Regions from separate parts of the Rhodomicrobium vannielii ATCC 17100 genome, predicted to be linked through region 2. Evidence: predicted binding sites of a transcription regulator. Region 2 holds the regulator's gene; the other holds the start of a gene.
What was found. Region 2 encodes HrcA, which represses chaperone genes, less so after heat shock. Its sites were predicted from a motif close to GTTAGCACTCNCNNNNNGNGAGTGCTAAC; they were not measured.
Positions count from the first base shown of each region.

Region 1 (3,684 bases), 660 kb from region 2:
CCTGGCACATCGAAAGACCGGGCGGCGTCGCGCCCGGCCTGAATTAGATCGGCTTGCGTCAAAATCGGCCTCGATTTGACGCAGATCGAGCGCCGCGCCTATTGTGGCACGACCTTAGTAATCAGCGAATTTTCACGAGATCGAATTGCGAATAGCAATTGCGGCTTGGCAGGTTGTCATGCCCGGTGAGAGCGTCGGCGAAGGCTTCCGTCAGGTTCACACCGTCTGCCCTTGCGCGAACGCTCGCGAGGAGAACCGGCCGCTCATAGCTCGAGTCTGCGTCCTGTTGCGCTTTGCAGGCGTCCCTGTCGTATTGTCCGAGAGTGAGCGTCCAAAGCGGGATCGAAGCGTCCGACACCTTGGAAATCCATCCGGCGACCGTCTGAGCACGGGCAAGCGCGCGCGCTTCCTCCGCCTCGCGGTCGCCCTCGCGTGAAGCCAAACCCACGGCGATGAGGTCGAGTGCGCTGGCAAACGACTCCTTGACCTTCGGCGTAATGATCCGGTCGGCCGTTTCCTCTTCGGGGATGACCGTATCATTGGCGACGACTTCGGTCGTGCTTCCCTTCACCCAGGTATAATCGTTGGTGACAATGATATAGTCGAAGGATGCCGTGCGGCCTTCTACGTCCTTGCCGTCAATACGGAAGAAATAGGCATTCTCGACCTTTTCCTTGGGGGCATGCTTCTCGGCGACGGGTTGCGGAGCGACGACTACCGGTTGCGGAGCAGCCACCACAGGCTGAGGCGCGGGCGTGGCCTCGACGTTTTTGGCGGCCCGGTCGGCGTAAAGGATCGCGCCTTCGACCAGCGCCCCCAGAAAAAGCAGAACCGCGAGGATCCGGAACCAGATTCCGCCGCGACGCTTCTTTTCTTCGTCAGGTTTCTTCCCATCTCCCGCGAAAGGAGGCTGCCCTGAATTCGAATTAACGTCTTTTGCAAGAATATCGGTCATTGAAATGGTCCCCTTTAAACTCGGGACATTCGCCCCGACGCGCCGCAGTGTGGCATGCCACATCGGATGCACCGCTATTATGACGAGATTTCGTCAAATTGGCTTCATCATCCTAGACTTTTGCTAAAGCCCTCGCTCCAAATTAGCACTCACCACTTGACAGTGCTAACAGTTCCGGACTATCTCAGCGGCAGGGTAAACGCGAGCTCATATGCCGCACCCACACATTTTACGATCCAGATTTGTCGTCTGAGGAGGATACACATGTCAGTGAAGTTCCGGCCCCTGCATGACCGCGTCGTCGTGCGCCGTCTCGAAGAAGAAGAGCGCACCAAGGGCGGCATCATTATTCCGGACACGGCTAAGGAAAAGCCTCAGCAGGGCGAAGTGATCGCCGTTGGTCCCGGCGCCCGTAACGAAGAAGGCAAGCTCGTTGCCCTCGACGTGAAGGAAGGCGACCGCGTTCTCTTCGGCAAATGGTCCGGCACCGAAGTCAAGATCGACGGCGAAGACCTTCTGATCATGAAAGAGAGCGACATCCTCGGCATTCTCGAAGGTCACGAAGGCGGCGGCAAGAAGAAGAAAGCCGCGTAGTAACCCGAGACTATCCCTTTCAAAGTTTCACTCTCATTTAAGGAGTCATGACCAATGGCTGCTAAAGACGTACGTTTTGGCCAGGACGCCCGCGAACGCATGATCCGTGGCGTCGATATCCTCGCTGATGCCGTAAAGGTTACGCTCGGCCCGAAAGGCCGCAACGTTGTGCTCGACAAGTCTTTCGGTGCGCCGCGCATCACGAAGGACGGCGTGACGGTCGCGAAGGAAATCGAGCTTGAAGACAAGTTCGAGAACATGGGCGCGCAGATGGTGCGCGAAGTCGCCTCGAAGACGAATGACATCGCTGGCGACGGCACGACCACCGCGACCGTTCTCGCTCAGGCAATCGTGAAGGAAGGCGCCAAGTCCGTCGCCGCCGGCGCGAACCCGATGGACCTCAAGCGCGGCGTCGATATCGCTGTTGCAGCCGTCGTTAAGGATCTTCAGAGCAAGGCGAAGAAGGTCACGTCGTCTTCCGAAGTTGCGCAGGTTGGCACGATCTCCGCTAACGGCGACGTCGAAGTCGGCGCCAAGATTGCCGAAGCGATGGAAAAGGTCGGCAACGAGGGCGTCATCACGGTTGAAGAAAGCAAGTCTCTCGACTTCGAACTCGAAGTCGTCGAAGGCATGCAGTTCGACCGCGGCTATATCTCGCCGTACTTCATCACCGACGCCGAGAAGATGCGCGTCGATCTCGACGATCCGTACATCCTGATCTACGAGAAGAAGCTCTCCAACCTCCAGCCGCTGCTGCCGGTTCTCGAAGCCGTCGTCCAGTCGGCCCGTCCGCTCCTCATCATCTCGGAAGATGTCGAAGGCGAGGCTCTGGCCACGCTCGTCGTCAACAAGCTGCGCGGCGGCCTCAAGGTTGCGGCCGTTAAGGCTCCGGGCTTCGGCGACCGCCGCAAGGCCATGCTGCAGGACATCGCGGTTCTGACGGGCGGCCAGCTCATCTCCGAAGACCTTGGCATCAAGCTTGAGAACGTGAACATCACGATGCTCGGCCGCGCCAAGAAGATCACCATCACGAAGGACGACACGACCATCGTCGATGGCTCCGGCGACCAGAAGGAGATCGAGGCCCGCATCAATCAGATCAAGGCCCAGATCGAAGACACGACCTCCGACTACGACCGTGAGAAGCTCCAGGAGCGTCTTGCGAAGCTCGCGGGCGGCGTCGCGGTGATCCGCGTCGGCGGCGCGACGGAAATCGAAGTGAAGGAAAAGAAGGACCGCGTCGACGACGCGCTCAACGCGACCCGCGCGGCCGTGGAAGAGGGCTTCCTTCCGGGCGGCGGCGTGGCTCTGCTCCGCGCAATCTCCGCGCTTGAAGGCCTCAAGGGCGAGAACGAAGACCAGAAGGCGGGCATCAACATCGTCCGTCGCGCGATCCAGACCCCGATCCGCACCATTGCGGCGAATGCGGGCGAAGACGGCGCGGTTATCGCCGGCAAGGTTCTTGAGAACGGCGACTACAACTTCGGCTACAACGCCGCGACCGGCGAGTATTCGGACCTCGTTGCCGCTGGCGTCATCGACCCGGTGAAGGTGGTTCGCATCGCGCTTCAGGACGCCGCTTCCGTGGCTGGCCTCCTGATCACGACCGAGGCCATGATCGCCGAGAAGCCGAAGAAGGACTCTCCGATGCCGGCGATGCCGGGCGGCGGCATGGACTACTAAGTCCGCGCCAAAGCGATTGAAACACGGAGCCCGCGGCGCAAGTCGCGGGCTTTTTTTAATCCTGCGTTTCCGTAGTGATTTTGCGCATTGCCTGGAAGGCAGGAAAAGCCCGCAGAACCAGCACGGAAGACAAAGGTCGAAGAAACATCACCTGATCGTTAGACCCAATTCCCGAGCACGAAGGATCATAACCAGCGGCGAAGTGTCTCCGATAGCTGTGCGAGGTACGGCTGCCCGTGCCCGCGCGCGATCAAAACCCATGAGGTTCGCCCGTGTCGCAGGACTCCCGTGCCCAGTTCGCCGCCCAGAATCGCAGCGCCCTCGACTGGCTGAGCTTCTTCCTCGCCGACGTGAAGGACGGCGTCGGACCGTTTCTCGCGATCTATCTCACATCCACCCTGAAATGGGACTCGGGCAGCGCTGGCCTCGTCCTTACGATCGCAGGACTGGCA
Region 1 covers NC_014664.1:3,102,750-3,106,433, reverse strand. Annotated here, with positions in the region: gene RVAN_RS19185 (hypothetical protein) at 122-955, opposite strand; gene groES (co-chaperone GroES) at 1,226-1,549, shown strand; gene groL (chaperonin GroEL) at 1,604-3,232, shown strand; gene RVAN_RS14335 (MFS transporter) at 3,505-3,684, shown strand, end outside.
Region 1: groES (co-chaperone GroES) is a predicted target of HrcA. The motif match lies at 1,097-1,125, and genes of this name have one in related genera.

Region 2 (3,684 bases):
CGGCGCGCAGCGTTCGCTTGGCACGCACGAGCAGCGCTTCGACGCTTGAAACTGTGGTCTCCAGCACCGAAGCCGCTTCGGCGTTGCTGAGGTCTTCGTAGTAGGTCAGCACAATGGCCGCGCGCTGGCGATCCGGCAGGGCGGCGATCGCGCGCGCCACGGCGGCGTCGGCCTCCTGCCTTTCGAGGCTCGCCAGCGCGGAAGGCGACGGGTCCGGAACCTCGGCCGCGTCGTCGAGCGGAGCGAAGCTTTTATGGCGCTGCCTGTTGAGGCAGAGATTGACGACCACGCGGTAAAGCCACGTCTTGAAAGCCGCCTCGGCGCGCCAGTGCGGCGCATTCACCCACACGCGGAGCATCGCCTCCTGCAAGACCTCGTCGGCATCGGCCGCATTCGCGAGCATGCGTCGCGACAGGGCCAGCGTGCGCGCGGCATGGCGAGCAGCAAGTCGGCGGAACGCAGCCTCGTCGCCCATCGCCACGCTTCGCATCAGGGTCTCGTCGGTCGCCTCGGCGGAGCGGCGGGCCTCGGCGTCGGGGCGCGCGCTATTCCGGGGCGGCGTCACGACGAATGGCCTCGCCAGCGTTTCTTCGTACATCCATGCAACGGCCCCGATAGACACGCGGTCGCCTCCGCCTCGTCGCGCCAGGCCCGCAATGCCGCCTGCTTACCACTTGGACACCGCAGGCGCAAAAATCCTGCGCGAAAACTCCCCCGCGAGCGCATCGCCGCAGGCTTGGAGAGTTCGTCGACGAAATCCTGCGCAGGGTTTTGCGCCGCCGCCGTGTTCAAGCTGCAGGTCGGCGGGCTTTCGGTGATCGCCGCCGCGACCGAAACCGAATTACCTCCGAAGCGCCCGATGCGGCGGCTTCAATTGAAGGACGCATGACATGAATGGATTTCTTGGGCGCGTGACGACGCCGTTCACGTTCGGCCTTTTCGCCGTATCCGCGATTTCAGGTTTGGCGCTGTTTTTTCACCTCGGCTCGAACCTGTTTCACAGCATGCATGAATGGCTGAGCCTGCTGTTGCTCGTGCCCTTCTTCGTGCATGTCTGGCGAAACTGGGGCGCGATGAAGGGTTATTTCCGGCGCGGCTCGATGATCGTTCCGCTCGCCCTGTCGCTTGTGGCCGCTGCGGCGTTCGCGATTCCCGCCGCGATGCAGGGCAAGGCGGGTTCGCCGCGAGCCGCCGTCATGCTGATGACGCAAACGCCACTCGACAATCTCGCCCCAGTGCTCAAGACTACGCCCGATGCGCTGCGAGCGAACCTCCTTCAGCGCGGCTACAAAGTGGCCTCCACCGCCGACACCCTCGCGAGCGTCGCGGCAGCGTCCGGCGCACCGGCGATCAAGCTGCTGGTGGAAGTCATGCCATCCCGGTAATCGCATCTGTGATCGGCATTTGACGAAGGGGCCGCGCGACCTTAGATTTAACAGGTTTGGAACAAGGACGCGAAGCATGTCGAAACGGCAAGAGTTGCGCGCGCCCGCCCTCGAATTAAATCAGGCAAACGGGCTGCTCGAACTGAATGAGCGCTACCGGGAAATCTTCCGGAGCATCGTTGAGACCTATCTTGAAACGGGCGAGCCGGTCGGATCGCGTCACCTGTCGCGTCAGCTTCCGATGACGCTGTCGCCCGCATCCGTGCGTAACGTGATGTCGGACCTCGAATCGCAAGGGCTGATCTACGCGCCGCATGTGAGCGCGGGCCGTATTCCCACGCAGACGGGCCTGCGCCTGTTCGTTGATGGCCTGCTCGAAGTCGGCAGCATCGAGGAAACGGAGCGCGATCAGCTCGAACGCCAGCTTCTGCGCGACTATCACCGCGAGCATGCCGTGACGTCCGAAGTGCTGGCAGAGGCGGGTGACCTTCTCTCCGGTCTGTCGCGCTGCGCGGGCGTGGTGCTCGCCGAGAAGCAGGTGAGCCGCCTGAAGCATATCGAATTCGTCAGCCTCGACTCGAAGCGCGCGCTGCTCGTGCTGGCGGGCGATGACGGCAGCGTGGAAAATCGCGTGCTGAATTTGCCGGAGGGGCTGCCGCCGCAAGCGCTCGTCGAGGCGACAAATTATCTCAACGCGAAGATTCGCGGCGTGACACTTCCCGAGGCGCGCGAAAAGATCGAGGGCGAACTCAAGGCCAGACAGGCCGAACTCGACGCGCTCACCGCGAAGCTCGTGCGGTCGGGTCTGGCGCAGTGGTCGGGCGGACGCGAGGACAATCGCAGCCTCATCGTGCGTGGGCAATCGCGCCTCCTGAACGACCTCAGGGCGGTGGAAGACCTCGAACGCATTCGCCTGCTTTTCGAGGATCTCGAATCGCAAAAAGCGCTGATCCACCTTCTCGATCTCGCCGAAAAGGCCGAAGGCGTCCGCATTTTTATTGGCTCCGAGAACAATCTGTTTTCCCTGTCCGGATCTTCCCTTATCGTTGCTCCGTTCCAGGATCACGAGCGCAAGATCGTAGGCGTTCTTGGCGTCATCGGCCCGACGCGCCTCAATTACGGCCGCATTATCCCCATGGTTGACTTTACGGCCAAGCTCGTGAGCCGCGTGCTCGCTTGATTATCCCGCCGAAACCGCCGATATAGCTTCAAAAATCGGCGCATTGAAGATCGAGGATAGCGGACGGTCCTCATCGAAAACGGAAACGGCAGAACACCATGAACGATACCCCGGACGGGCCCTCGGACGCGAACGGGCCGGAAAATAACGATTCTCTTGGCCGCGACCAGAATCCGCAAGCCACCGAAGAGCAGGTAAAGGCGCTGGCGAAGATGCTGGCCGATTCGAGGGCCGAAAACGCCGAGCTTCGGGATCGCCATTTGCGCATTGCTGCGGAGATGGAAAATTATCGCCGGCGCAGCGAACGAGAGAAGATTGAAACCGCGAAATACGCGTCGTCCGAGTTCGGCAAGGACGCCATCGTGATCGCCGACAATCTGCGCCGTGCGATCGAAGCCGCGCAGAAGGAAGCGACCGACCAGACCCCGGCCCTGAACACACTGCTTCAGGGCGTGGAAGTGACGGAGCGTGAGCTTCTCAAGGTTTTCGAGCGTCACGGCATCACGCGCTTCGAGCCGCTCGGCGAGAAATTCGATCCACATACCTCCGAGGCGATGATCAAGGTGGATGTGCCCAACGTGCCCGCCGATGTCGTCGTGCAGGTGCTTCAGGCGGGCTACAAGATCGGCGAGCGGGTTTTGCGCCCGGCAGCCGTGATCGTTGCCAAGGGAGGCGCGCCGGTCAAGCCGGAGCCGCCGCAGGGCGAGCACTCGGCCAAACCCGTGAGCGACGCGCCGTCAGCCCCGCATGGGGAGCCGCATCACGATCATCACGCGGTTGAACCCGCTCACGAACACGATCCCGATGTTTTCCGCGATCCGAGCGGCGCGCCCCTGCGGCGTGACCGGTCCGGCGGAGATAAGCGTGCGTCGTCCGTCACGCAGCCCGTTACGGAAAACAGCGGCCCCGCAGGCGTAGACGACCTGATTTCGTCCTTCGGAAAACGGCTCGAAAACGGCAACTGACGGCGAGCGGCGTAACCGAAAGCGGTTAACCGGCAGGCGCGGCGTTCAGCCCGCCCCGCCATCCCGCCCCGCAAGCGTCAGCGCCTCGCGGAGGCGGCCGCCCGTGCGTTCGAGCAGTGCGCTGGCCTCGTCAAGCGCACACCCTTGCAGCAGA
Region 2 covers NC_014664.1:3,759,546-3,763,229, forward strand. Annotated here, with positions in the region: gene RVAN_RS17310 (RNA polymerase sigma factor) at 1-622, opposite strand, end outside; gene RVAN_RS17315 (DUF4405 domain-containing protein) at 891-1,385, shown strand; gene hrcA (heat-inducible transcriptional repressor HrcA) at 1,462-2,565, shown strand; gene grpE (nucleotide exchange factor GrpE) at 2,664-3,530, shown strand; gene RVAN_RS17330 (N-acetylmuramic acid 6-phosphate etherase) at 3,576-3,684, opposite strand, start outside.